2 linked regions of the Piscinibacter gummiphilus genome follow. The protein of the gene in region 2 interacts with the protein of the main gene of each other region in a pairwise test. Links are inferred from orthologs where the notes say so. Each region holds a gene or a part of one and is shown on either strand. Other genes may lie near its edges.

What was found.
Region 1: the proteins of grxD (region 2) and A4W93_RS04920 interact in binary tests that used the Escherichia coli proteins (3 or more experiments, as listed by UniProt). The link is inferred for Piscinibacter gummiphilus from one-to-one orthologs.

Annotation. Positions count from the first base shown.
Region 1 is NZ_CP015118.1:1,078,744-1,092,794, forward strand. What follows is about bases 7,532-10,209. They hold A4W93_RS04920 (BolA family protein), read left to right. Parts: upstream 7,532-8,574; coding sequence 8,575-8,844; downstream 8,845-10,209. Other genes in these bases: A4W93_RS04910 (ABC transporter ATP-binding protein), read left to right, coding at 7,532-7,750; A4W93_RS04915 (ABC transporter permease), read left to right, coding at 7,750-8,523; murA (UDP-N-acetylglucosamine 1-carboxyvinyltransferase), read left to right, coding at 8,929-10,188; hisG (ATP phosphoribosyltransferase), read left to right, coding at 10,191-10,209. Outside these bases: A4W93_RS04875 (M23 family metallopeptidase), read right to left, coding at 1-1,195; tyrS (tyrosine--tRNA ligase), read left to right, coding at 1,412-2,680; dtd (D-aminoacyl-tRNA deacylase), read left to right, coding at 2,685-3,128; A4W93_RS04890 (hypothetical protein), read right to left, coding at 3,129-4,028; A4W93_RS04895 (tripartite tricarboxylate transporter substrate-binding protein), read right to left, coding at 4,216-5,184; A4W93_RS04900 (tetratricopeptide repeat protein), read right to left, coding at 5,278-6,054; A4W93_RS04905 (TetR/AcrR family transcriptional regulator), read right to left, coding at 6,070-6,744; more of A4W93_RS04910, read left to right, coding at 6,836-7,531; more of hisG, read left to right, coding at 10,210-10,826; hisD (histidinol dehydrogenase), read left to right, coding at 10,841-12,163; hisC (histidinol-phosphate transaminase), read left to right, coding at 12,160-13,242; imidazoleglycerol-phosphate dehydratase HisB, read left to right, coding at 13,239-13,835; imidazole glycerol phosphate synthase subunit HisH, read left to right, coding at 13,832-14,051. UniProt on the Escherichia coli protein: Involved in cell resistance against acid stress.
Region 2 is NZ_CP015118.1:5,363,195-5,377,811, forward strand. The notes cover bases 803-3,679. They hold grxD (Grx4 family monothiol glutaredoxin), read left to right. Parts: upstream 803-2,019; coding sequence 2,020-2,340; downstream 2,341-3,679. Other genes in these bases: prmC (peptide chain release factor N(5)-glutamine methyltransferase), read left to right, coding at 803-1,095; A4W93_RS24515 (hypothetical protein), read left to right, coding at 1,269-1,916; A4W93_RS24525 (UbiX family flavin prenyltransferase), read left to right, coding at 2,348-2,929; A4W93_RS24530 (lytic transglycosylase domain-containing protein), read right to left, coding at 2,931-3,581; A4W93_RS24535 (proline--tRNA ligase), read right to left, coding at 3,578-3,679. Outside these bases: prfA (peptide chain release factor 1), read left to right, coding at 1-265; more of prmC, read left to right, coding at 262-802; more of A4W93_RS24535, read right to left, coding at 3,680-5,323; A4W93_RS24540 (RNA pyrophosphohydrolase), read left to right, coding at 5,456-6,109; proB (glutamate 5-kinase), read right to left, coding at 6,134-7,252; Obg family GTPase CgtA, read right to left, coding at 7,245-8,330; rpmA (50S ribosomal protein L27), read right to left, coding at 8,500-8,754; rplU (50S ribosomal protein L21), read right to left, coding at 8,797-9,108; ispB (octaprenyl diphosphate synthase), read left to right, coding at 9,405-10,334; A4W93_RS24575 (CC0125/CC1285 family lipoprotein), read right to left, coding at 10,536-11,048; A4W93_RS24580 (clostripain-related cysteine peptidase), read left to right, coding at 11,239-13,071; A4W93_RS24585 (hypothetical protein), read left to right, coding at 13,068-13,457; A4W93_RS24590 (beta-keto acid cleavage family enzyme), read left to right, coding at 13,617-14,617. UniProt on the Escherichia coli protein: Monothiol glutaredoxin involved in the biogenesis of iron-sulfur clusters.

The sequences.
Region 1 (14,051 bases), 4.3 Mb from region 2 along the record:
GGCCGGTGGCCCAGCCGGTGGAACCGACGTTGCCGATGACCATGCCCTGGTCGACGCGCTGGCCGTTGCGCACGTTGATGCGGCTCAGGTGGCCGTACAGCGTGGCGCGGTTGTTCGCGTGCTTGATCTGGATGACGTTGCCGTAGCCGTTCTGCCAGCCGGCGAACTCGACGACGCCGTCACCCACGGTGCGCACCGGGGTGCCCGTGGGTGCACCGTAGTCGACGCCCTTGTGGGCGCGCCACTTCTGCAGCACCGGGTGGAAGCGCATCGCGAAGCCGGAAGTGACGCGGGAGAATTCCATGGGGCTCGACAGGAACGAGCGGCGCTTGCTCTGGCCGTCGAAGCCGTAGTAGCCGCCCTTCTGCGTGCCGTCCTGGAACCACACGGCCTCGTGCGACTTGCCGTTGTTGACGAACTCGGCGGCGAGCACGCGGCCCGACGACTGGTTCCACGTCACCGGTTCACCGTCGGCGGTGAGGGCTTCGTAGACGACGCTGAACGTGTCGCCCTTGCGCAGTTCGCGGTGGAAGTCGATGTCGGTGCCGAACATTTCGGCCAACTGCGTGGCGACGGGGTCGGGGATGCGGGCCTCGTCGGTGGCGGCGAACAGCGAGCTGCGGATGGTGCCGCTGCCCAGGCGCACCTGGGACGCGAGCGGCGCGGTTTCCACCATCGCGATGAACTTGTCCTCGAAGCGCGTGATGCGCAGGCGGGAGAAGTGGGTGCCGGCCTGGTCCGGGTTCTCGGCCGGGTAGCGCGCCACGAGTTCCTCGAGGAGGCCGGTTTCGCCGGTGCGGACCTGCACCATCTTGCCCACGCGGCCTTCCAGCAGCTTGCGGGCGGTCTTGTCGGTGCGCAGGAAGGCGGCGGCACCTGCGTCGGTGACGTTCATGCGGCGCAGCACGGTGTCGACCGTGTCGGCGCTGCGGGTCAGGTCGCTGCGGAACAGCTGCAGCGGGTGGTTCGCGAGGGCTTCCAGCTGCGACGAGGTGTCGTCGGCAGTGACGATTTCGGTCACCAGGCGCCGGGGAAGGTCGGACGCGTCGGGGGCCATCGGGGCGATACCGAACGCGGTGACACCGAAGCCCATCAGGCCGACGACCACGGCCGTGGCCAGGGTACGCGGGTGCTGGTGGACGAGCTGGCGGGTACGGGAGCCGAACGACGCGACCGCGCGATCAATATTTTCCAACGAACTCAATTTGATGCGGGGCCGAGCGGCCCGATTGCAAGCGCCGGCCGAAGCACGGGACGCTCTGGTTTGTCTCGCCGACCGGCGGGTCCACTAGAATTGCGGACGCCGGGCAGAACCCACTTGTTGCAGTGGAGAACCATCGGGGGTGCGGCATTGTAGCCAGCCCCACGGACCCCCAACCCCGGATATCCCCTCAAAAACGAGCCCCAATTCATGCCCGCGTCAGAAATTTCCGCAACCGCAGTCAATGACACTGCTGCTGCCGACAAGTTCCCCGTGACGGACCGTGTCCGGCAAGCCCTCGACGTGACGCGCCGGGGCGTTGACGAACTGTTACCTGAATCCGAGTGGACCACCAAGCTGGCCCGTTCCGAAGCAACAGGCGTGCCATTGCGCATCAAGCTGGGCCTGGACCCCACGGCGCCGGACATCCACCTCGGCCACACCGTCGTGTTGAACAAGATGCGCCAGCTGCAGGACCTGGGGCACCAGGTGATCTTCCTGATCGGCGACTTCACCTCCACCATCGGCGACCCGTCCGGCCGGAACACCACGCGCCCGCCGCTCAGCCGCGAGCAGATCGAGGCCAACGCCACCACGTACCTGAACCAGGCCAACCTCGTGCTGGACCCGGGCCGCACCGAGGTTCGCTACAACTCGGAGTGGTGCGACGCGCTGGGCGCGCGGGGCATGATCCAGCTGGCCTCGCGCTACACCGTGGCCCGCATGATGGAGCGCGACGACTTCACGAAACGCTTCAAGGCCGGCACGCCCATCAGCGTGCACGAGTTCCTGTACCCGCTGATGCAGGGCTACGACTCGGTGGCCCTCAAGGCCGACCTGGAGCTGGGTGGCACCGACCAGAAGTTCAACCTGCTGGTGGGCCGCGCGCTGCAGAGCGAGTACGGCCAGGAACCCCAGTGCGTGCTGACGATGCCGCTGCTCGAGGGCCTCGACGGTGTCGAGAAGATGTCCAAGAGCAAGGGCAACTACATCGGCATCACCGAACCCGCGAACACGATGTTCGCGAAGCTGCTGTCCATCAGCGACGTGATGATGTGGCGCTACTTCACGCTGCTGAGCTTCCTGAGCGAAGCCGAGATCGCGAAGCTGAAGGCCGAGGTCGAGGGCGGTCGCAACCCGAAGGACGCCAAGGTGCTGCTCGCCAAGGAGATCACCACGCGCTTCCACAGTGCGGCGGCGGCCGACGCGGCCGAGGCCGACTTCAACAACCGCTCGAAGGGCGGCATCCCCGACGAGATTCCCGAGGTGAGCCTCACCGGTGCTCCGCTGGGCATCGGCGCGCTGTTGCGTTCGGCGAACCTCGCGGCATCGTCCAGCGAAGGCCTGCGCCTGATCGACGGTGGTGGCGTGCGCGTGGACAGCGTCGTCATCAGCGACAAGGGACTGAAGCTGGAAGCCGGCACCTACGTCGTGCAGGTGGGGCGACGCAAGTTCGCTCGTGTGACCCTCACGGCCTGACCGCATGCTGGCGCTGGTGCAGCGGGTCGCCGAGGCCCGCGTCGACATCGCCGGCCGCACCGTGGGCGCCATCGGCCGCGGGCTGCTGGTGCTGGTGTGCGCCGAGCCGGCCGACACCGAGGCGCTGGCCGACAAGCTCGTCGCCAAGCTGCTGAAGCTGCGCATCTTCTCCGACGAGGCCGGCAAGATGAACCTCGACGTGGCCGGCGTGAACGGCGGCCTGCTGATCGTGAGCCAGTTCACCCTGGCCGCGGACACCCGCGGCGGCAACCGCCCGAGCTTCACCGGCGCCGCGCCGGCGGCACAGGGGCGGGCGCTCTACGAGCGGGTGGTGGCCACGGCGCGTGCGTCGCACCCCGTGGTGGCGACGGGCGAGTTCGGGGCGGACATGCAAGTGGCCCTCGTCAACGACGGTCCGGTCACCATCCCGATGACCTTGCGCGAGTAGTCAGCCCTGCCCGTGGGTGTCGGGCCACACGGCCCCGTGCCCGCTGTCTCCGGCGACGAGCGTGTTGCCCATGCCCAGCAGTTCGCGGGCCTTCTCCAGGCTCAGCAGCTGCGCGCGGCTGCGCCGCAGGTGGTTGCGGTGGCGTTCGATCTCCCACACGAGCCCGATCAGGTCGCGCTGGGTCTGCGCCGTGCGGATGCGCGTGAGCGTCAGCGGCGCGAAGATCGCGGCCTCGGCGCCCATGGCCCCCACGAGCAGGCTGCGCACCTGGTGGCGCAGCGATTCCTCGGACACGGCCGGGCGGGGACGCGCGTGGTCGGCGACCGGGGTGGTGAGGACCGGCGGCGGCGGACGGCGCAGGGGCGCCGCTGGAGGCGCGGGGATCGGCGCAGGTGTCGGCATCGGTGCCGGAACCGGCGGTTCGGGCGCGACGGCCGCCTCGACCGGGAAGACGTCCGGATGGCCCTCCGTGTCCGGACCTTCGTCATGGACCAGGGGCGCGGCGGCCGCCAGGTTCACCTCGAACTCCACGTCCGGCTCGTCGACATCGGGGATGGGCGGGAGCACCCAGGGTTCGACCGGCGGCGTGATGGGGCCTTCGTCCCGCACGTCCAGTTCCACGCTGGTGAGCTTCGGCAGGTCGAGGGCGCCCGGCGCCGTTTCCTGCGGTTCGGGGGCCATGACCTCGGCCGGCACCTCGACGAGGCCCAGGCGCACCAGTTCCTCGAAGTGGCTGGTGGCCGCGCCCGCCTTGTTCGCCATGCCCAGCACCTCGCCGAGCGGGCGGCGGCCGTCGACCAGCAGCAGCACCGTGCGATGGCGCTGGCTGAGGCCGCGGGTGCGGTGGCGGAGTTCGTCGACGCCGTCGGCGGTCTTGAACGGGGCGGGGGACAGGGGCATGAGGACCCGGGAGGAAACGCTGGAGGACGAGGTTCCGATTGTGGTCCCGCCGCCGGGTTCCCAACACGGCATCAATGGGCGCAATGCCCGGCTGTTTCATCCTGTCACCACGGCCGTGGCGGCCCCCAAACAAACAGGCCACCCGAAGGTGGCCTGCGTGCCGGAGCGAAGAACGATCGGTCGGCGATCAGTCGGCGTACTGGACGTTGGCGCGGATCACCGGCGTCCACTTGTTGATCTCGGCCTCGACGAACTTCTTGTGCTCGGCGCCGTTGACGCGGTTGTCGGTGACGACGACGGCGGCCAGGGCTTCTTCCGACTTGATGAAGGCCGGGTCCTTCAGCGTGGCCTTGAGGGCGGCGTTCAGCTTGTCGACGACGGGCTTCGGCGTGCCCTTCGGGGCGTACAGGCCGTGCCAGATGGTCACGTTGAAGCCCTTGAGGCCCGACTCGTCGAGCGTGGGCAGCTTGGCCAGGGCCGGCATGCTCAGGCGCTTGGCGGTGGAGACGGCGTAGAACTTGATCTTGCCGCCTTCGGCCTGGCCCATCGTGTTGGTGGTCTGGTCGCACATGATGTCGACCTGGCCGCCGAGCAGGTCGGTCATGGCCGGGCCCGTGCCCTTGTACGGCACGGCGACCATCTCGACCTTGAGGGTGCTCTGGAACAGCAGGCCGCACAGGTGCGAGGCCGAACCCACGCCGGCGTGGGCCAGGTTGATCTTGCCCTTGTTCGCCTGGATCCAGGTGTTCAGTTCGGCGTAGTTGTTCGCGGCGAGCGTGGAGCGGCCCACGAGGGTCATCGGCACTTCGTTGATGAGGCCGAGGTACTCGAAGTCTTCCAGGGTCTTGTACTGCAGGTTGCGGTACAGGGCCGGCGACGTGGCCATGCCGATGTGCGTGAGCAGGATCGTGTAGCCGTCGTTGGCCGCCTTGGCGACCTTCGTGGCACCCAGCGTGCCGCCGGCGCCGCCGGCGTTCTCGATGATGATGGGCTTGCCCAGCTGCTTGCGCAGGCCTTCGGCGAAGTCGCGTGCCACCTTGTCGGTGGGGCCGCCGGCCGCGAACGGCACGACGATGGTGATCGGCTTCTCGGGGTACTCGGCCAACGCGGCCGTGGCAGTGAGCGCGGTGAGTGCAGCCAGCAACAGCTTCTTCATGGGGGCAATCCTCGGATGGGTCGGCAGGTATCGGAAAGCCGATGCTACGCAATGGCCCCCGCGCCTCGCATGCCGGAAACTACGTAGCGGCGGTCAAAGCGCCAACTCTGCCCGCGCCACCTCCACGTGCAGCCGCTCCGCCGCATCGAGCGGCACGCATTCGGCGGCCTCGGCGTACAGCTTCTCGGCGTCGCGCAACTTGGTCTCACCCTCCAGCATCACCAGGCCGTTCGCGTATTCCATGCGGGCGATGGCCGACATCGGGTTGAGCCGCAGGCCCGTGCGGAACATCGACACCCCCTCGTCCTTGCTCGCGCCCTGCGTGCGCCCGAGCAGCGCGCCCATCGTGTCGATCACCTCGGCATGGAACGCACCGAGCGCAGTGTGGGCATCGGCGTGCTGCGGCTGCAGCCGGATGGTGGTGTCGAGCGCGGCCTTGATGCGTGCGCCCAGCCCGAGCTGCAGCGCCTTCGAGATGCTGATGCCCTGCGCGTAGCGGCCCAGCGCATAGGCCAGCAGGTAGTGGGCGTTCGCGTTGCCCGGGTCTTCCTCGACCTGGGATTCGGCCCGCGCGACCACGTCGAGGAACAGCGCGAAGCGCTGGCATTCGCTGCGCTCGAGGTAGTTCGCCTGCATGGCCTGCGCCTTGTTGGCGACCGTCAGGCCGGCGGACGAGGCCGTGCGCAGGCCCGCGTCCACCGCGGCCTCGAACTCGCCCGCGTGGTACAGCGACCAGGCCTGGAGCACGTCGTCGTCCTCGGGGAAGGCCTCCGCATCGCCGGCGTGCAGGCGCGACCACGAGGCCCTGAGCGCGTCACGGTCATAGCGGTAGGCGTCTGCCTCGTAGGGAAACGGGTTCCAGCGGGACATCGGGTTCTCCTTCGCTCAAGCGGCGGGCGAATCGGGATGGTAACGGCCCACGAGCGCGAGGAGGTGATTCCGCTCGGGCCCGTCGAGGTACGGCATGACCAGGCTCAGCACGTGGAATGCCCCGCGCAGCAGCGCGGCGCCCGCGGCTTCCGGCTCCAGCGCGCGGCGCGGGTCGCGCACGTACTCGTAGCTGAGCCAGTAGGTGAGCACCACCACCATCGCCGTGGCCACCGGGTCCAGCTCGTGGCTGTCGGCCCGCAGCGCGCCGCCGCGGTTCATGCCGTCGAGCACCTGGCGCACGGCACGCGCCTTGTGGTCGAGCAGGTCCTGGAAATGGGTCTCCAGGTGGCGGTTCTTCGAGAGCAGATCGTTCAGGTCGCGGTACAGGAAGCGGTATTCCCACAGCAACTCGAACAGCATGTGGAAGAACAGCCAGGCGTCCTCGACGTGGCGCACGTCGCCGGCCGCGTCGAGCAGGGTCTCGAGCGAGGCCCGGTAGCGGTCGAACAGCGCGTTGATCAGCGTGTCCTTGGCCGGATAGTGGTAGTACAGGTTGCCGGGGCTGATGCCCATCTCGGCCGAGATGGCCGTGGTGGACACGTTCGGTTCCCCGAGGCGGTTGAACATCACGAGCGCCGCCTCGAGGATGCGTTCGGCGGTGCGGCGCGGCTTCTTCGGGGGAGAGGGCATCGGGCCAATCTAGCAGCGAAATCCTGGGCGGGCCTCCGAGTCAACCCGGGTCCTGCAGGATTCACGGGACCTGCCTACAATCCCGCGCTCCATGCCAGCCATCTCGTTCCAGAACGTCAGCAAGACCTACCACGCCGCCGGACGCGACGTGCGGGCGCTCGACGGCGTCTCCTTCGACATCGAACCCGGCGAGTTCTTCGGCCTGCTGGGCCCGAACGGCGCCGGCAAGACCTCGCTGATCAGCATCCTCGCCGGCCTGTCGTCGGCCACGGGTGGCCATGTGAAGGTGCACGGGCACGACGTGGTCACCGACTACGCCGCCGCGCGGCGCAGCCTCGGCATCGTGCCGCAGGAGCTGGTGTTCGACCCGTTCTTCAGCGTGCGCGAGACGCTCGTCATCCAGAGCGGCTACTTCGGCGTGCGCAACAACGGCGCCTGGATCGACGAGCTGCTCGCCGGCCTCGGCCTCGCCGACAAGGCCCACGCGAACATGCGGCAGCTGTCGGGTGGCATGAAGCGCCGCGTGCTGGTCGCGCAGGCACTGGTGCACCGTCCTCCGGTCATCGTGCTCGACGAGCCCACCGCCGGCGTCGACGTGGAGCTGCGCCAGACGCTGTGGCAGTTCGTGGCCCGCCTGAACAAGGAGGGCCACACGGTGCTGCTGACCACGCACTACCTGGAAGAGGCCGAGGCGCTGTGCAGCCGCATCGCGATGCTCAAGCAGGGCCGCGTCGTGGCGCTCGACCGCACCACCGCGCTGCTCGCCGGCACGGCCAGCACCATGCTGCGCTTCAAGCTCGACGCGCCGCTGCCGTCCTCGCTCGCCGCCCAGGCGCGGGTCACCGGCCGCATCGTGCAGCTCAAGGCCCACGACGCCGCCGAGGTGGAGCAGGTGCTCGCCACGCTGCGCGCCGCGGGGCTCCAGCCGGAAGACCTCGAGATCGGCCGCGCCGACCTGGAGGACGTCTTCCTCGAGATCATGCAAACCGAATCGGGAGGCCTCTGATGAGCGCCCCAGGCCTGCTCGCCGGCACCCGCACGCTGCTCTACAAGGAGATGCTGCGCTTCTGGAAGGTGAGCTTCCAGACCGTGGCCGCGCCGGTGCTCACCGCCGTGCTGTACCTGCTGATCTTCGGCCACGTGCTGGAAGACCACGTGAAGGTCTACGACCAGGTGGGCTACACGAGCTTCCTGATCCCGGGCCTCGTGATGATGAGCGTGCTGCAGAACGCGTTCGCCAACAGCAGCAGCTCGCTGATCCAGAGCAAGATCACCGGCAACCTCGTGTTCCTGCTGGTGACGCCGCTGTCGCACTGGGCCTGGTTCCTCGCCTACGTGGGCGCCTCCGTCGTGCGCGGCGTGGTGGTGGGCCTCGGCGTGCTGGTCGTCACGGTGTGGTTCGCGCCACTGTCCCTCGCCGAACCCCTGTGGGTGTTCGTGTTCGCGGTGCTGGGCGCAGCCATGATGGGCGCGCTGGGCCTGCTGGCCGGGCTGTGGGCCGAGAAGTTCGACCAGATCGCTGCCTTCCAGAACTTCATCATCATGCCGATGACGTTCCTCTCGGGCGTCTTCTACTCGGTGAAGTCGCTGCCCCCGTTCTGGTACGGCCTGAGCCACCTGAACCCGTTCTTCTACATGATCGACGGCTTCCGCCGCGGCTTCTTCGGCGCGAGCGACGTCTCCCCGTGGATGAGCCTCGCCGTGGCCGGCGGCAGCCTGCTGCTGGTGTGCGCGCTGTGCCTGCACCTGCTGCGCATCGGCTACAAGATCCGGCACTGAAACGGGTCGTCCGGCCGGGTTTTCCCGGCATGGGCGATAATGTCGACCACCATGGCTGATCCCACCCCCGCCGAAGTCGAGCGCTACATCGCGCAAGGCCTGAACTGCGAACACCTGCAGGTCGAGGGCGACGGCCGTCATTTCTTCGCGACCATCGTGTCCGCGGAGTTCGACGGCGCGAGCCGCGTGGCGCGCCACCAGCGGGTCTACCGGGCGCTGGGCGATAGAATGCGCGAGCAAATCCACGCCCTGTCCATGAAGACGCTCACCCCCGCCGAATGGGCCGCATCCGCCCCGTCGGCCACCCCCCACCACCACTGAAAGCGGCCGCAGGGTTCACTGCGGCCGGCTGGCCTGCACCTTCGGCGGGCTTGCTGGTCGTGTGAGTCCCGGGCTGAAACCCCCATGGACAAACTCCTCATCCGCGGTGGCCGCCCCCTGAAGGGCGACGTGGTCATCTCCGGCGCCAAGAACGCCGCGCTGCCCGAACTGTGCGCCGCGCTGCTGACGCCCGAGCCGGTGACGCTCCAGAACGTGCCCCAGTTGCAGGACGTGGGCACCACGCTCAAGCTGCTGCGCAACATGGGGGTCACGGCCGAGCGCAACGAGGCCACGCCCGACGTGGTCACGCTCACGGCCGAGCCGCTGACCACCCGGGAAGCGCCGTACGAGCTCGTGAAGACGATGCGCGCGTCCATCCTGGTCCTGGGCCCGCTGCTGGCCCGCTTCGGCGAGGCGCGCGTGTCGCTGCCCGGCGGCTGCGCCATCGGCTCGCGCCCGGTCGACCAGCACATCAAGGGCCTGCAGGCCATGGGCGCCGACATCGTCGTCGAACACGGCTACATCGTCGCGAAGGCCAAACGGCTGAAGGGCGCCCGCATCACGACCGACATGGTCACCGTCACCGGCACCGAGAACCTGCTGATGGCCGCCACGCTGGCCGAGGGCGAGACGGTGCTCGAGAACGCGGCCCAGGAGCCCGAGATCCCCGACCTCGCCGAGATGCTGATCTCGATGGGCGCGAAGATCGAGGGCCACGGCACCCGCCAGATCCGCATCCAGGGCGTCGAGCGCCTGCACGGCACCACGCACCGCATCGTCCCCGACCGCATCGAGGCCGGCACCTTCCTGTGCGCCGTGGCCGCGGCCGGCGGCGAGGCCTTCCTGAAGTACGCCCGCGCCGACCACCTGGGCGCCGTGATCGACAAGCTGCGCGAGGCCGGTGCCTCGGTGGAATCGGTCGACGGCGGCCTGCGCGTGAAAAGCAACGGCCGCCCGCGCGCGGTCAGCTTCACCACCAGCGAGTACCCGGCGTTCCCCACCGACATGCAGGCCCAGTTCATGGCGCTCGACTGCATCGCCGACGGCGCCGCGGTGGTCTCCGAGACCATCTTCGAGAACCGCTTCATGCACGTGAACGAGCTGGTGCGCCTGGGCGCCCAGATCGACGTGCACGGCCACACCGCCACCATCCGCGGCGTGCCGAAGCTGTCGGGCGCCACCGTGATGGCCACCGACCTGCGCGCCTCGGCCAGCCTCGTGATCGCCGGCCTCGTGGCCGACGGCGAGACCATGGTCGAACGCATCTACCACCTCGACCGCGGCTACGACCGCATGGAAGCCAAGCTCCGCGGGCTGGGCGCCGACATCGAACGGATCAAATGACGATGATCACTCTCGCCTTGTCCAAGGGACGCATCTTCGACGAGACCCTGCCGCTGCTGAAGGCCGCGGGCATCGAGGTCACCGAAGACCCCGAGAAATCGCGCAAGCTGATCCTCGCCACCACCCGCCCCGACGTGCGCGTGGTGCTGGTGCGCGCGACGGACGTGCCCACCTACGTGCAGTACGGCGGCGCCGACGCCGGCGTGGCGGGCAAGGACGTCCTGCTCGAGCACGGTGGCCAGGGCCTGTACCAGCCGCTCGACCTGAAGATCGCCAAGTGCCGCCTGAGCGTGGCCGTGCGCGCCGACTTCGACTACGAAGCCGCCGTGAAGCAGGGCTCGCGCATCGCCGTGGCCACCAAGTACACGCAGTGCGCCCGCGAACACTTCGCGAACAAGGGCGTGCACGTCGACCTCATCAAGCTCTACGGCTCGATGGAGCTCGCGCCGCTGACAGGCCTGGCCGACGCCATCGTCGACCTGGTCTCCACCGGCAGCACGCTCAAGGCCAACAACCTCGTGGAAGTCGAGGAAATCATGCAGATCTCTTCGCGCCTGGTGGTGAACCAGGCTGCGTTGAAAACCAAGCGCGAACCCCTTCGCGAACTCATCGACGCCATCGCGTCAGCCATCGTGTAAACACACACACCACCATGAACGTGCAGATCCGCCAGCTCGCCACCGCAGACGCCGACTTCGACACCAGCTTCCAGCATGTGCTGCACTGGTCCGAAGCGACGGACCATGCGATCGAGCAGCGGGTCACCGACATCCTGGGCGACGTGCGCACGCGCGGCGACGCCGCGGTGCTCGAGTACACCGAACGGTTCGACGGGCTGAAGGCCGCGTCGGTGGCCGAGTTCGAGATTCCCCGGGGTGAGCTGCAGGCCGCGCTCGCGAGCCTGCCGCCCGTCCGGCGCCAGGCCCTCGAGGCGGCCGCCGACCGCGTGCGCGACTACCACCAGCGGCAGCTGGAAGTGACTGGCCGCTCCTGGAGCTACCGCGACGCCGACGGCACGCTGCTCGGCCAGAAGGTCACGCCGCTCGACCGCGTGGGCATCTACGTGCCGGGCGGCAAGGCCCAGTACCCGTCCAGCGTGCTGATGAACGCCATCCCGGCCAAGGTGGCGGGCGTGGGCGAGATCATCATGGTCGTGCCCACCCCGGGTGGCGAACGCAACGCGATGGTGCTGGCCGCCGCCGCGGTGGCGGGCGTCGACCGTGCCTTCACCCTCGGTGGCGCCCAGGCCGTGGGTGCGCTCGCCTACGGCACGGCCACGGTGCCGGCCGTCGACAAGATCACCGGCCCCGGCAACGCCTACGTCGCCAGCGCCAAGCGCCGCGTGTTCGGCAAGGTGGGCATCGACATGATCGCCGGCCCGAGCGAGATCCTCGTGCTGGCCGACGGCACCACGCCGCCCGACTGGGTCGCGATGGACCTCTTCAGCCAGGCCGAACACGACGAGATGGCGCAGAGCATCCTGCTGTGCCCGGACGCGGCCTACATCGCCCAGGTGCGCGAGGCCATCGACCGCCTGCTGCCCGCCATGCCGCGCCACGAGGTGATCCGCGCCTCGCTCGAAGGCCGCGGCGCGCTGATCCTCACGCGCAGCATGGAAGAGGCGTGCGAGATCAGCAACCGCATCGCCCCGGAACACCTGGAAGTCAGCTCGACCGACCCGCACCGCTGGGAGCCGCTGCTGCGCCACGCCGGGGCCATCTTCCTGGGTGCCTTCACCAGCGAGAGCCTGGGCGACTACTGCGCCGGCCCGAACCACGTGCTACCCACGTCGGGCACCGCGCGCTTCTCGTCGCCGCTCGGCGTGTACGACTTCCAGAAGCGCAGCAGCCTGATCGAGGTGAGCGAGGCCGGAGCCCAGAAGCTCGGCACCATCGCCGCCGAACTCGCCTACAGCGAGGGCCTGCAGGCCCACGCCCGCGCCGCCGAACTGCGCCTGAAGGATCTGACCAAATGACCGCCGACCTCGACACCCGCATCCAGCGCTGCATCCGCCAGGACGTGCAGTCGATGCACGGCTACGCCATCCAGCCGAGCGCCGGCTTCGTCAAGCTCGACGCGATGGAGAACCCGTTCCGCCTGCCCGAGCCGCTGCGCACCGAACTCGGCCGCCGCCTGGGCGAGGTGGCGCTGAACCGCTACCCCGCGGGCCGCATCGACGACCTGCGCAACGCGCTCAAGCGCCACGTGAACCTGCCTGACGGCTTCGAGCTGGTGCTGGGCAACGGCTCCGACGAGATCATCACCATGCTCAGCATGGCCTGCGACGTGCCCGGCGCGAAGGTGCTGGCGCCGCTGCCGGCCTTCGTGATGTACGACGTGTCCGCGCGCCTGCAGGGTCTCACGTTCGTGGGCGTGCCGCTCACGGCCGACTTCGAGCTCGACGAGGCCGCGATGCTCGCCGCCATCGCCGAGCACCAGCCCGCGCTCGTCTACCTCGCGTACCCGAACAACCCCACGGCGAACCTGTTCGACGACACGGTGATGGAGCGCATCGTGGCGGCCGCGCCGGGCCTCGTGGTGATCGACGAGGCCTACCAGCCGTTCGCCTCGCGCGACTGGTTCGAGCGCATGACGCGCCACCCGCACGTGCTGGTGATGCGCACGCTCAGCAAGTTCGGCCTGGCCGGCGTGCGCATCGGCTACATGGTGGGCCGCAAGGCCCTCGTCGACGAGGTCGACAAGGTGCGCCCGCCGTACAACGTGAGCGTGCTGAACGCCGAGGCCGCGATCTTCGCCCTCGAACACGCCGACGAGTTCGCGCGCCAGGCCGCCGTGCTGCGCAGCGAGCGCACGCGCCTGCTGGCCGCGCTGTCGAAGCTGCCCGGCTGCAAGCCGTTCCCGAGCGAGGCCAACATGGTGCTGGTGCGCGTGCCCGACGCCGCGGCGCTGTTCGCCGCGCTCAAGGCACGCAACGTGCTCGTGAAGAACGTCTCCGGCCTGCACCCGCTGCTGGCCAGCTGCCTGCGCCTGACGGTGGGCACGCCGGAGGAGAACACCCTGATGATCGAAGCCCTGGAAGCGAGTTTGAAATGACAGCCGAACGCATTGCCGACGTCACCCGCAACACGGCGGAAACCAAGATCCGGGTCCGCATCAACCTCGACGGCACGGGCACGGCCAAGCTGTCCACGGGCATCGGCTTCTTCGACCACATGCTCGACCAGATCGCCCGCCACGGCCTGATCGACCTCGACATCGACTGCAAGGGCGACCTGCACATCGACGGCCACCACACGGTGGAAGACGTGGGCATCACGCTTGGCCAGGCCGTGGCCAAGGCCGTGGGCGACAAGAAGGGCCTGCGCCGCTACGGCCACGCCTACGTGCCGCTCGACGAGGCGCTGTCGCGCGTGGTCATCGACTTCTCGGGCCGACCGGGCCTGCACATGCGCGTGCCGTTCAAGTCCGGCATGGTGGGCGCGTTCGACACGCAGCTCGCCTTCGAGTTCTTCCAGGGCTTCGCGAACCATGCCCTCGTCACGCTGCACATCGACAACCTGCACGGCGACAACGCCCACCACCAGTGCGAGACGGTCTTCAAGGCCTTCGCACGGGCCATCCGCATGGCGCTCGAGATCGACCCGCGCATGGGCGACGTGATCCCGTCCACGAAGGGGTCGCTGTGAGCAAGACCGTCGCCGTCGTCGACTACGGCATGGGCAACCTGCGGTCCGTGTCGCAGGCGGTCAAGCACGTCGCCGCGGGCACGGGGTTCGATGTGATCGTTACCTCCAACCCCGACGAGGTGTACGCGGCCGAGCGCGTCGTGCTGCCGGGGCAGGGCGCCATGCCCGACTGCATGCGCGAGCTGCGCGACTCGGGCGTGCAGGAGGCCGTGCTGC
Region 2 (14,617 bases):
GGCCGCCCGCCTGCGCGAGAAGGACCGCAGCGAACGGGCCGCGAAGGAGGCCGCCACCCGCAAGGGCCTGATCGGCAGCGGCGACCGCAGCGACCGCATCCGCACCTACAACTTCCCGCAGGGCCGGCTCACCGACCACCGCATCAACCTGACGCTCTACAAGCTCGGCGCCATCATGGAAGGCGACCTCGACGACGTGTTGGCCGCGTTGCAGGCGGAACGGGCGGCGCAGCAACTGGCCGAGCTGGAAGGGCGCGGGGCATGACCACGACCGTCGACGCCGCCCTGCGCGCCGCCGCCGCGGCCGGGGTCGACCGGCTGGACGCCCAGCTGCTGCTGGCCGAGGTGCTCGGGCAGTCGCGCACCTGGCTGTTCGCCCACGGGGACGACGCCGTGCCGCCCGCGGCCCTCGCCCGCTTCCAGGACTGGGCGGGCCGCCGAGCCGCTGGCGAACCGTTCGCCTACCTCGTGGGCCGCAAGGAGTTCCACGGGCTGCTGCTGGACGTGTCCCCCGCCGTGCTGGTGCCCCGGCCGGACACCGAGACGCTGGTGGCCTGGGCCCTGGAGCGGATCCGCGAGCTCCCGGCCGCGCGCGTCGCGGACCTGGGCACCGGCAGCGGCGCCATCGCCCTGGCGCTGAAACACAGCGAGGCCGGCGCTCACATCACCGCCACCGACGTCAGCCCGGACGCCCTCGCCGTGGCCCAGGGCAACGCCCGGCGCCTGGCGCTCGACGTCGAGTTCCTGGCCGGCCCGTGGTGGACACCGCTCGCCGGGCGCCGCTTCCACGTCGTCGCCAGCAACCCGCCCTACATCGCCGGCAACGACCACCACCTCGCCGCCCTCGCCCACGAGCCCCGCCTGGCACTGACCCCCGAGGGCGACGGCCTGCGGTCCCTGCGCGAGATCATCGACGGCGCACCCGCTCACCTGGAACCCGGGGGCTGGCTGCTGCTCGAACACGGGCACGACCAGGCCGCGGCCGTGGCGCAGTTGCTCGCGGGCCGGGGATTCACCGACGTGAGCACCCGCCACGACCTGGGCGGCAATGCCCGGTGCACCGGAGGGCGTTGCGCCAAAGCCGCATCCGGCTGAGCTTTCCGGGAAATCCGCACGTCAAGCGGGCCGCCCCCCTCGTCCGGATGGCCGAAGGAAGCAGTCAGTGACACACAACCGGATTCTTCCGGCGTAGGATTCATTCCATGGGGCCGAGGTCCTACCCGGACACCGTTCCCTGATTCCACAAGAAGACTTCTGAAGAGTTCATCATGCGCAAAGCCTTGCTGACCGTTGCGTTCTGTACCTTGTCCTCCGCCGGCACGGCCGCGTGGGCGCAGGCCGACACCCTCGGGGCCAACGCAACCGCGCAAGGCGCCTCCGCGCCGCTGTCCCAGCTCAGCTGGGGCCGCCTGCAAGGCCGGGTGGCCTTCGCCACCACCGCCACGCCCCTGCGTGCCGACTACCTGGGCAACGACTCCGCCTTCAAGGTCAGCAGCCTGAGCCTGATGGGCGACTACTACCTGCGCCCCTCCCTGAGCCAGCTCACCCTCGGCGGCCTGCGCGCCACCAGCGGCGTCGTGTTCGGCCAACGTTCCTCGCTGTGGGGCGTGTCCAGCACCAGCATCGGCCCGCTGAACGTCGACCGCCGCAGCTACAGCGCCGACCCGTACAACAGCAGCGTCGTCCCCGAACACACCACCACGCCGTACTTCGGCATCGGTTACTCCAACACCGGCAGCGCGTTCGGCAAGAGCGCCAACTGGGGCTTCTCGGCCGACCTCGGCCTGATGTCCCTCAGCCCGGGCAACATCGGCCGCATCGGCAAGGTCTTCTCGGGGTCGCAGAACCTCGACGACATGGTGCGCGACCTGCGCCTGTCGCCGGTGCTGCAGCTCGGTTTCACCTACTCCTTCTGATCCCCGGCAAAAGGGCATCCGTGCGGCCGCCTCGGCCGGGCGTGGCAATGCCTTATCCTTGCGGGTTCCAACACGTTTCACCCGGCACGGCCGGACACCGATCATGAGCGACGTTCAACAACGCATCGACGGCCTCGTCAAAGGCAACCGCGTGGTGCTTTTCATGAAGGGCACGGCCCAGTTCCCGATGTGCGGCTTCTCCGGCCGCGCGGTGCAGATCCTCAAGGCCTGCGGCGTGTCCGACCTCAAGACGGTCAACGTGCTCGAGGACCCGGAAGTGCGCCAGGGCATCAAGGACTACGCCAACTGGCCCACCATCCCCCAGCTCTACGTCGACGGCGAGTTCGTCGGCGGCTCGGACATCATGATGGAGATGTACGAGGCCGGTGAGCTGCAGCAGGTGCTGGGCACCAAGACGGCCTGACGCGGCCATGACGCAATCGCCGGTCCGGCCCGCCCGGGTGGTGGTCGGCATCACCGGCGCGACGGGGGCGGTGTACGGCGTGCGCCTGCTCGAACGCCTGCGGGCCGCAGGCGCCGAATCCCACCTCGTCGTGAGCCCGGCCGGTGTGCTCAACGTGTTTCACGAACTGGGCCTCGACCGCGGCGCGCTGGAGGCCCTGGCCCACACCGCCTACAACCCGGGCGACGTGGGCGCCGCCATCGCGAGCGGCTCGTTCGCCACGGATGCAATGGTCATCGCGCCCTGCTCCATGAAGACGCTGGCCTCGGTGGCCCACGGGCTGTCCGACAACCTGCTGAGCCGCGCGGCCGACGTCACGCTGAAGGAACGCCGCCGCCTCGTGATGATGGTGCGCGAAACCCCCTTCAACCTCGCCCACCTGCGCAACATGACGGCCGTCACCGAGATGGGTGCCGTGGTGTTTCCGCCGCTTCCGGCGTTCTATCACCGGCCGCAGTCCATCGACGAGATGGTCGATGACACGGTGGAGCGGGTGCTGGCGCTGCTCGGGGTGTCGGCTGCGGCGCCGAAGTCCTGGAACGGGCTCTGACTCAGGCCGCGGGGTTGTAGTCCCAGGCCTTCTTGGCGCCGAACACCAGGTTCGGGTACTCGGGCTTCCCCCGGCTGCCGTTGTACCGCCCGAGCGCCATGTACATGTCCCCGCGCTCCCGGTCGAGGTAGTGCCGCAGGATCACGCAACCGAAGCGCAGGTTGGTCTGCATGTGGAACAGCCGGGCCGGTTCACCGTCGCCGATCAGGCGCGCCCAGAACGGCATCACCTGGGTGTACCCGCGGGCGCCCGCGATGCTGATGGCGTACTTGCGGAAGCCGCTCTCGACCTGGATCAGGCCGAGGAACAACGCGGTGTCGAGGCCCGCGCGCTTGGTCTCGTAGTAGACCGTCTCGAGGAACTCCACCCGCGTGACGTGCTCGGCCTTGCGGCGCTTGAGCCGGTTGCTCATCTCGCCCAGCCAGCGCAGGTACGCGATGCGCGCCTCGACGTTGTCGAAGGTGGGCTTCGGGGGCGCGTTGTTCGCGATGGCAGCCGACAGCACCGAACGCACCGCGTCGGCGAGCGGTTCCTCGGCCTGGCGGCCGGCGAGCGCCACGCCGGGCGCGAGGGACAGCGACGGGGCCGCGAGGGCCGCCAGCGCCAGCTGCCGCCTCGTGAGACCCGAGGCGGCGGGACTCACCGGGCTCATCGTCCGAGCTTGGCCTTCACGAAGTCCACGATGCCGGCGAGCGGCACGGACTCGGCCTGCGCGTCGCGGCGGCCCTGGTACTCGACCTGGCCGTCCTTCAGGCCGCGGTCGCCCAGCACCACGCGGTGCGGCACACCCACGAGCTCCCAGTCGGCAAACATCGCACCCGGGCGTTCGCCCCGGTTGTCGAGGATCACGTCCACGCCCAGGGCCTGCAGTTCGCCGTACAGCTTGTCGGCGGCGGCCTGCACGTCGGCCGAGCGGTCGTAGCCGATGGGGCACAGCACGAGCTCGAACGGTGCCATGGCCGCCGGCCAGATGATGCCACGCTCGTCGTTGTTCTGCTCGATGGCCGCGCCCAGGATGCGCGTGACGCCGATGCCGTAGCAGCCCATCTCCATCAGCTGCGGCTTGCCGTTCTCGTCGAGGTACGTGGCGTTCAGCGGCTTCGAGTACACGGTGCCGAGGTTGAACACGTGGCCCACCTCGATGCCGCGCTGGATCGCGAGCACGCCCTTGCCGTCCGGCGACGGGTCGCCCTCGACGACGTTGCGCAGGTCGGCGACGAGGTCGGGTTCGGGCAGGTCGCGGCCCCAGTTCACGCCGGTGATGTGGAAATCGACCTCGTTGGCGCCGACGACGAAGTCGCTCATGTTCGCCACGGTGCGGTCGGCCACGATCTTCACCGGCTGCTTCAGCCCCACGGGGCCGAGGTAACCCGGCTTGGTGCCGAAGTGGCTCTCGATCTCGCCGACGGTGGCGAAGCGGAAGCCCTGGTTCAGGCCCGGCACCTTGTTCGCCTTGACCTCGTTCAGGTCGTGGTCGCCGCGCACGAGCAGCAGCCACACCGTGGTCTTCGTGACATCGCCCGCCTCGGTCTTCTCGTCGGTGGCCAGCACCAGCGACTTCACCGTGCGCTCCAGCGGGATCGACAGCAGCTGCGCCACGTCGGCGCACGTGCTCTTGCCCGGCGTGGGCGTCTTCACGAGGGCCTGCGTGGCCGCGCCGCGCGTGGCGATCAGCGGCAGCGCCTCGGCCAGCTCGATGTTGGCGGCGTAGTCGGACGTGGGGCAGTACACGAGCGCGTCTTCACCGGTGTCGGCGATGACCTGGAACTCGTGCGACAGCGCGCCACCGATGGCGCCCGTGTCGGCGGCCACCGCACGGTAGGTCAGGCCCAGGCGCTCGAAGATGCGGCAGTACGCGGCGTACATGGCCTCGTAGCTCTTCACCGCGGCCTCGGCGTTGCGGTCGAAGGAGTACGCGTCCTTCATCGTGAACTCGCGGCCGCGCATCACGCCGAAACGCGGACGGCGCTCGTCGCGGAACTTCGTCTGGATGTGGAAGAAGTTGCGCGGCAGCTGGCGGTAGCTGCGCAGCTCCTGGCGGGCGATGTCGGTGATGACCTCTTCGCTGGTGGGCTGCAGGATGAAGTCGCGGTCATGGCGGTCCTTGACGCGCAGCATCTCCGGGCCCATCTTGTCCCAGCGGCCGGACTCCTGCCACAGCTCGGCGGGCTGCACCACGGGCATCAGCAGCTCGACGGCACCGGCACGCACCATCTCCTCGCGGATCACGTTCTCGACCTTGCGGATCACCCGAAGCCCGATCGGCATGTAGGTGTAGATGCCCGCCCCGAGGCGCTTGATGTACCCGGCGCGCATCATCAGCTTCTGGCTGACGACCTCGGCCTCGGCAGGGGCTTCCTTCAGGGTGGAGATGAAAAACTGGGACGCTTTCATGGGCAGCAGTTGGGCGGTGAGGGCGGAGGATCAGCGGGGGGGAACGGCGGAGAATCGGAGCGGGATTCTGCGGGGTTGATTCCCGTCATCCCGGTGCAATAATGATTTCAACTAGAGATTTCGAGGTTGATTATGCTCGACAGGGATGGGTTCAGACCCAACGTCGGCATCATCCTGCTCAACCCCCGTAACCAAGTGTTCTGGGGCAAGCGCATCCGCACCCACTCCTGGCAGTTCCCGCAGGGGGGCATCAAGTACGGCGAGACGCCCGAGCAGGCGATGTTCCGCGAGCTCCACGAGGAGGTGGGGCTCTTGCCCGACCACGTCCGCATCGTGGCGCGCACGCGCGACTGGCTGCGGTACGAGGTGCCCGACCACTTCATCCGCCGCGACGCCCGGGGTCACTACCGCGGCCAGAAGCAGATCTGGTTCCTGTTGCAGCTCGTGGGCCGCGACAGCGACATGAACCTGCGCGCCAGCGACCACCCCGAGTTCGACGCCTGGCGCTGGAACGAGTACTGGGTGCCGCTCGAGTGGGTCATCGAGTTCAAGCGCGAGGTCTACCAGATGGCCCTCACCGAACTCGCGCGCTTCCTGCCGCGCAGCAACCACCACAACCGCTACCTGCGGTCGGGCATGCGCACGCACCACCGCGACGAAGGGCACGACGACCGGCACGACGACCGGCACGAAGAACAGGCGCCGCCGCCACTGCACGCCGGGCCGGTGGAGCCCGACGAGGCCGACAACGCGCAGGCGCCGGCGCCCAAGGATCCCGAGACCTGACCCGGCCCGGGACCGGCCTGGTCCTCAGCTGAGGATCAGGTTGTCCCGGTGGATCATCTCGTGCTCGAGCGTGAAGCCGAGCAGGCGCTCGAACTCCGACGAGGGCTTGCGTGCGATGAGACGCGCTTCCGCGGCGGAGTAGTTCGCGAGGCCCCGGGCGATCTCGACGCCGGCACCGTTGCGCACGGCGATCACGTCGCCCCGCACGAACTCGCCGATCACCTCGACCATGCCGATGGGCAGCAGGCTCTTGCCGTCGTCGCGCAGCTTCGACACCGCGCCATCGTCCACCACCACGGCGCCGCGCATCTTCAGGTGGTCGGCCATCCACTGCTTGCGGGCGGCCATCTTCGCCGTGCTGGCGGTGAGCGCCGTGCCGATGGCCTCGCCTGCAGCCAGCCGCAGCAGCACGTCGGTCTCGCGGCCCCAGGCGATCACCGTGGAGGCACCGCTGCGCGCGGCGCGCTTGGCGGCGAGGATCTTCGTGATCATTCCGCCGCTGCCGATGGCCGAGCCCACGCCGCCGGCCATCTGCTCGAGCTCGGGCGTGCCGGCCTCGGCCACGTCGATGAACTTCGCGTCGGGGTTCTTGCGCGGGTCGGCCGAGTACAGGCCGCGCTGGTCGGTGAGGATGACGAGGGCGTCGGCCTCGATCAGGTTCGCCACGAGCGCGCCGAGCGTGTCGTTGTCGCCGAACTTGATCTCGTCGGTGACGACGGTGTCGTTCTCGTTGATGACCGGCACCACGTTCAGGCGCAGCAGCGCCAGCAGCGTCGAGCGGGCGTTGAGGTAGCGCTCGCGGTCGGCGAGGTCGGCGTGCGTGAGCAGCACCTGGGCGCTGCCCATGCCGTACGCGCGCAGCTGCGTTTCGTAGATCTGCGCGAGGCCCATCTGGCCCACCGCGGCGGCGGCCTGCAGCTCGTGGATCTCCTTCGGGCGCGTGCGCCACCCGAGGCGCTTCATGCCCTCGGCGATGGCACCGCTCGACACCATCACCACCTCCCGGCCCTCGGCGGCCAGCGCCGCCATCTGGCGGCACCAGTTGCCCACGGCCTCGGCGTCGATGCCGCGACCCTCGTTGGTCACGAGGCTCGAACCCACCTTCACGACGATGCGTCGTGCGTTCTTGAGCACGTCACTCATGAGACGACGAGGGCTGTTGGGCTTCGGCCTTGTCGAAACGGGGGTCCGGATCGTCCGGCACCACGTTCTTCAGCTTCGACACGTGTTCGTAGATCGCGTGCACGAGGCCTTCGCAGCCCTCGCGCGTCAGCGCGGAGATCTGGAACACCGGGCCCTTCCACTTGAAGCGCTTGACGAAGTCCTTCACGCGCTTCTCGCGTTCGTCCTCCGGCACCATGTCGAGCTTGTTCAGCACGAGCCAGCGCGGCTTCTCGTAGAGCTCGTCGTCGTACTTCTTCAGTTCGGCCACGATGGCCTTCGCCTGGGCGACCGGGTCGATGCTTTCGTCGAACGGGGCCATGTCGACGAGGTGCAGCAGCAGGTGCGTGCGCTGCAGGTGGCGCAGGAAGAGGTGGCCGAGGCCGGCCCCTTCGGACGCGCCCTCGATCAGGCCGGGAATGTCGGCCACGACGAAGCTCTGCTCGGCCTGCACGCGCACCACGCCCAGGTTCGGGTGCAGCGTGGTGAAGGGATAGTCGGCGATCTTCGGGCGGGCATTCGAGATGGCCGCGATCAGCGTCGACTTGCCCGCGTTGGGCATGCCCAGCAGGCCCACGTCGGCCAGCACGCGCATCTCGAGCTTGAGCTTGAAGGCCTGGCCGGGCCAGCCGGGGGTCTTCTGGCGCGGCGCGCGGTTCGTGCTCGTCTTGAAGTGCATGTTGCCGAAGCCGCCGTCACCGCCCTTGGCGATCAGGATCTTCTCGTCCGGCACCAGCAGCTCGGCGATCACGTTGCCAGTCTCGACGTCGGTGATGATCGTGCCCATCGGCATGCGCAGCACGATGTCTTCCGCGGCGGCGCCGAACTGGTCGGAGCCACGGCCGTTCTCGCCGCGGCGTGCCTCGTGGCGGCGGGCGTAGCGGTAGTCGATCAGGGTGTTGAGGTTGCGGTCGCCCATGGCGTACACGCTGCCGCCCTTGCCGCCGTCGCCCCCGTTCGGGCCGCCGAACGGGAGGAACTTCTCGCGGCGGAAGCTCATGCAGCCGTTGCCGCCGTCGCCTGCCACGACATCGATGGTGGCTTCGTCAACGAATTTCATGGTGTGTCCTGACGGACACCCAGGGCATCCGTTCGATTTGAGGGACTCGGTCGCGAATGGTAAGCGACCGGCCCGGTCCTGATTCCTCGGCCGAAAAAACAAAGCCCCGGCGGACCGGGGCTTCGTTCGATCAGGCGGGAAGCGAAGCTGCGGTGCAGCTCCGGCTTCTTCAGGCCTTGATGCTGACGGTGCGGCGGTTGGCCGAACCCTTGACCGCGAACTCGACGGTACCGTCGGTGAGCGCGAACAGCGTGTGGTCCTTGCCGATGCCGACGTTCACGCCGGGGTGGAACTGGGTGCCACGCTGGCGGACGATGATCGAACCGGCCGAGATGACTTGCCCGCCGAACGCTTTCACGCCCAGCATCTTCGGTTGAGAGTCGCGGCCGTTCCGTGTGGAACCGCCGCCCTTTTTCTGTGCCATGGTGCTTTAACTCCTGGAGAATCGGATTCAGGTTGCCGAAGGTCAGGCGTTCACGGTGCTGATTTCCAGCTCGGTGAAGTTCTGACGGTGACCTTGCCGCTTCTGGTAGTGCTTGCGGCGGCGCATCTTGAAGATGCGGACCTTGTCGTGACGGCCATGGGCCACCACCTTCGCCACCACCGTTGCGCCGGCAACCAAGGGAGTCCCGACCTTCAGGTCTGCGCCGGCACCCACTGCCAGCACCTGGTCGATCGTGATCTCTTGGCCAACGTCCGCAGCAATCTGTTCGACTTTAATTTTTTCGCCGGCAGCAACCTTGTATTGCTTGCCACCGGTTTTGATGAGCGCGTACATATCAGCCTTTCAATGAATCGGTCCCTGGTCACCCCGGCTTTCGCCCGGACGCCCACGGTACCGCCCTGCTTGGAAACGCAGAGCCGGACATTCTAGCACGCGTTCCGGGCCGGTGCCAAAAAATTGTGCAGCACTGTGGGGAGTCTGACCGCCTCCCTCGGCTCCTAGGGGGTGGACGGCCGGTACACGCCCGGCTCTTCCTATAATTCCGCTACCCAATTGAGCCCAACGTGCAGCCGTCTTCCCCCGCCCCCACCGAAGTTCCATCCAGCCACGCCGCCTTCATCGCGGCGGAGATGCGCGAGGTGGACGCCGTCATCCGACACCGGCTCGCCTCCGAGGTCGTCCTGATCAACCAGATCTCGCACTACATCATCAGCGCGGGCGGCAAGCGCCTGCGCCCGATGCTCGTGCTGCTCTTCGCGAACGCACTCGGCTTCCAGGGCCGCGAACGTTATGAACTGGCCGCCACGGTCGAGTTCATCCACACGGCCACGCTGCTGCACGACGACGTGGTCGACGAGTCCGACCTGCGCCGCGGCCGCCAGACCGCCAACGCGCTGTTCGGCAACGCGGCCAGCGTGCTCGTCGGCGACTTCCTCTACTCCCGCGCCTTCCAGATGATGGTGTCGGTGAACCGCATGCGCGTGCTCGAGGTGCTGGCCGACGCCACCAACGTGATCGCCGAAGGTGAAGTGCTGCAGCTGATGAACATGCACGACGCCGACCTCGCGGTCGAGGACTACCTCAAGGTGATCCGCTTCAAGACCGCGAAGCTCTTCGAGGCCAGCGCCCGCCTGGGCGCCGTGCTCGCGGGTGCGCCGGCCGAGGTCGAGGACGCCTGCGCCTCGTACGGTCGCTCGCTCGGCACCGCGTTCCAGCTCGTCGACGACCTGCTCGACTACGAAGGCTCCACGTCGCAGCTGGGCAAGAACGTGGGCGACGACCTGCGCGAAGGCAAGCCCACGCTGCCGCTGCTCGTCGCGATGGAACGCGGCAACGCCGATGAACGCGCGCTGATCCGCCACGCCATCGAACACGGCGAGGTCACGCGCCTCGCGGAGATCGTGGAAATCGTGCGCCGCACCGGAGCCCTGGACGCCACGCGCGAGGCCGCGCGGCTCGAGGCCGAGAAGGCGCGTGTGAGTTTGTCGATGCTCCCATCTTCCCCTCACAAAGAAGCTCTGATAGAATTCTGCGTTCGGTCGGTTGACCGCTCTTCCTAACCCTCTCACCAGGGCCAGCAGGGCGAACAAGAAGAACGAAAAATCGGGGTGTAGCTTAGCCTGGTAGAGCGCTACGTTCGGGACGTAGAGGCCGGAGGTTCGAATCCTCTCACCCCGACCAGATTCAGATGGAGAAGTCCCAATCACCGAAAGGTGTCTGGGACTTTTTTCATGGTGCCGCGGGATGCCGCACCACCCGCCTCACTTCGCCGCCACCTGCTGCCCGCACGACGGGACCTTGTACTTCTTCCCGAGCGAGCCGCACACGAACCGCGCGTCGTAGACGATGCCCGGCGCGTTGTCGGGGCGCTTCTGGAAACACCGGATCGTGTGCACCGCCGTCGGGAAGGTGTCGACGATCTCGTGCCCGCCGGTGGTGGTGCTGGTTTCGATCACCTCGCCGTTGCCCTTGCGCTTCGACTTCGTGGTGGTCTCCACCGGCGTCACGAACGAGGACGTTTCCGTGCGCGAGCGGTCCTCCACGATGGTGTAGTAGGCGAAGCCGTGGGCCAGCGTGACCTCGGCGCCGCGGATCAGCGCGTAGTCGGCCGCCTGCTGGGGCCGCGTGTAGGCGTTGCCGCTGAAGGTGATGCGGAACAGGTCGCGGTCCAGTTGCACCTCGGAAAAGCCGCCGGACCAGCTGTCTTGGCGGTACTCGGTGGCGCAGCCGGCCAGCACGGCGAGCGCGATGCACGCGCTCCAGGTGAATCTCATCGAAGGTCTCCCAAGTCGCCCGGCGGGCATCGCGCGGCAGCCTAGCGACGGTGACCCATCAGCGACATCCCTAGTTCGCCTCTAGGGGGTGCGGTCCCCCTCGAAGGGGGAAGCGGGCGTTTCGGCGGCCGAACAGAATGCCCCGGCTCTCGCGACCATGCATCGCACCACCACCTAGGGACAAGACAACATGACACTCGACATCTCATCGATGGCCGGCCGCTGGCGGCGGCTGTCGCTCATGGCTTTCATGGCCTTCGGTGTCGCGCTCGCCGGCTGCGGCGGGGGCGGCGGCGACACCGTCGAGAACGGCAACGGCGGCGCCCCCACCGGGACGGGTGGTGGCGGCACGGGCGGCCAGGCCAAGTGGACGTACCTGATCTACATGGCCGCGGACAACAACCTGAGCGACATGGCCACACTCAACGTGAAGCAGATGATCGCCGCGCGCAGCAGCCGCGACGTGCGCATCGTGGTGCAGGTCGAGCAGAACCCGCAGGAAACGCCGGGCGCGGAACGCATGACGCTGCGGGGCACCGTCGAGAACGGCGCGTCGCAACTGCAGAGCCTCGGCCGCAACGTCGACATGAGCAGCCGCGCGTCGCTGACCGAGTTCATCCGCTGGGGCAAGCAGAACTACCCGGCCGACCGCTACGCCCTCGTGCTGTGGTCCCACGGCGGCGGCTGGAAGGCGGACAAGTCCACCCGCGGCGCGCTGCAGGACGTCTCCTCGCGCGAGGACCTGATGTCCGTGCGCGACATGGCCACGGCCGTGAAGGATGCCGGCGGTGTCGACGTGCTCAACTTCGACGCCTGCCTGATGGCGATGTACGAGGTCGCCTACGAGATGCGGCAGTCGGCCAAGGTGATGGTGGCGTCCGAGGAGGTGATCCCGGGCCAGGGCAATCCGTACGACAAGGTGATCAACCGCCTCGTCGCGAACCCCTCTCAGGACGCGGCCACGTTCGCCAAGGGCATCGTGACGGACTACATGGCCTACTACCGCACGAACAACCGCCAGAGCGTGACCCTCTCGGCCATCGACCTGGCCGCGGTGGAACCGCTGCATGCGAAGGTGAAGGCCGCCGCCGCCGGCATGGTGGCGTCGATGGCCGGCGAACGCCTCAACATCCAGGCGGCCCGCGATGCGTCGCCCTCGTACAACCACCCGAACAACCACGACCTGATCGTGTTCGCGAAGACCCTCGCGGCGCGCACGTCGAGCGCGACCCTGCGCACCCTCGCGGACGAACTGGCCGCCGCCGCCCAGGCCGCGTTGCTCGCCAACGACGTGCAGCAGCTGCCCGGCGAGCTGAACGTCGCCGGCTCGACCGGGCTCGCGATCTATCTGCCGACGCCCGCCAACACCACCGCGTCGGAACTGAACGTCTACCGGACGGTGCTCGCGAGCAACACGGTGGCCGGCAACGAGACGCCGTGGAGCACCTTCGCGACCACGCTCGTCACCAACGGCGGCGGCACGGGCCAGACGGACGCGACCGGCCCGTTCGCCTACGGCATCCGCTGGGACAACCCCGACGTGGACCTCGACCTGATGGTCAACGAACCGCAGGGCAACTGGGCCGGACCCGCCATCGGGCCCAGCTCGGTGAACGGCTTCGCGTCGGCGGACTCGTGGGACGCGGGCCTGGCCGAGGAGACGTACACGGCCAACACGCAGCTCGAGAAGGGCGCGTACGACGTGTTCGTGCAGTACACCGGCTGCGCCAAGGGCCGCGCGACCTGCGGCGACACCACGGTCAGCGTCTACCGGTACGACCCGTCGCTCGGGGACACCTCGGCCGTGCTGCTGGGCACCCGCCGCATGAGCGCGACGCCGGCCCTGCCATCGATGGACAGCTTCGCGACCTTCGAGGCCTTCGTCAACGCCGTGAACTCCGACGCGTACGCGGACTGGCTGTTCGTGCGGCGCGTGACCCGCGACCTGCCCGCCGACCGCAAGGTGCTGCCCGCCCAGCCGAAGCCGCGCGGCAAGGGCTTCGGCGCGGTGGTGACCAAGTGAGGGCCGGGGCCGCGTGGGCGGGCACGGTGGCGCTCGCGCTGCTGTCGGCCGCCTGCGGACATGGTGCGGCGCCCGCACCCGCACCCGCACCCGCGGACGGCGCGGCGATGGGCATCGCCGACGCCCTCGCCGCCCCCGCCGGCACGACCCTGCGGGTGAGCGGCCGTTTCGCCGGCTGGTCGGGCGGCTGCACCGGCGGCCCGCCGCGCACACGGTCGGACTGGATGCTGGTCGACGCCGACGGACGGTGCCTCTACGTCAGCGGCCCGGTGCCCGCCGGCCTGGTGCCGCCGCCGGACGCGGCGTCGAACGGCACGGCCATCACGGTGACGGGGCGCCGCGAAGCGTCGCCCGATGGCCGCCCCTACCTCCTGCACACGCGCTGACCCGCGGTTTGGCGCCGAAAGGTAAGGCCCTGTCCTTCGCGGAAAAGCGCGGCGGGGCCGCCAAAAAGATACTGGCTCCATGCCTGCCGCATGAGCCGAACTCCTGAACGCATCGGCCGCGGCGATCTTCCCTGCCACCCATGTCCCAGGAGACACGCCATGAACTTCCTCGACGGATCGCTGTTCCCCGAGAACCAGGAAAAGCTGGTCATCACGGCCGCGCCGTACGGCCCCGAATGGATCCCGTCCGACTTCCCCGAGGACATCCCGGTCACGATGGAAGCGCAGATCCAGAAGGCGGTCGACTGCTACGAGGCCGGCGCCTCGGTGCTGCACCTGCACGTGCGTGAACTCGACGGCCGCGGCAGCAAGCGCCTGTCGATGTTCAACGAGCTGATCGCCGGCGTGCGCAAGGCCGTGCCGGACATGGTGATCCAGGTCGGCGGCTCCATCTCCTTCGCCCCCGAGAGCGAGGGCGCCGCGGCCAAGTGGCTCTCGGACGACACGCGCCACATGCTGGCCGAGCTGACCCCGAAGCCCGACCAGGTCACGGTGACGGTCAACACCTCGCAGATGAACGTCATCGAGCAGATGGACGTGCGCGACATCGCCGGCACCTCGCTCGCCGAACCCGACGGCTTCCGCGCCTACTCGAACATGGTGGTGCCCTCCACGCCCAGCTTCTTCGAGGAACACGTGCGCCGCCTGAGCGCCGCCGGCATCCAGAGCGCCTTCCAGTTCTACAACATCAACAGCTACGAGACCGTCGAGCGCCTCGTGCGCCGCGGCGTCTACAAGGGCCCGCTGGTGATGAACTGGGTGGCCATCGGCGGCGGCATGGACGCGCCGAACATCTACAACCTCGCCAACTTCCTGCGCGCCATCCCCGACGGCTCGATGCTGACCGTGGAGAGCAGCATGCTCAACACGCTGCCGATCAACATGATGGGCATCGCGATGGGCCTGCACGTGCGCTGCGGCATCGAGGACAACCTCTGGAACCAGTCGCGCACCGCGAAGATGACGACCGTGCAGCAGATCCAGCAGCTCGTGCGCATCTCGCGCGAGTTCGGCCGCCCGGTCGCGAACGGCCGCGACGCCCGCGAGATCCTGAAGATCGGCGTCTTCTACGACACCGTCGAGGAAACGCTCGCTGCCAA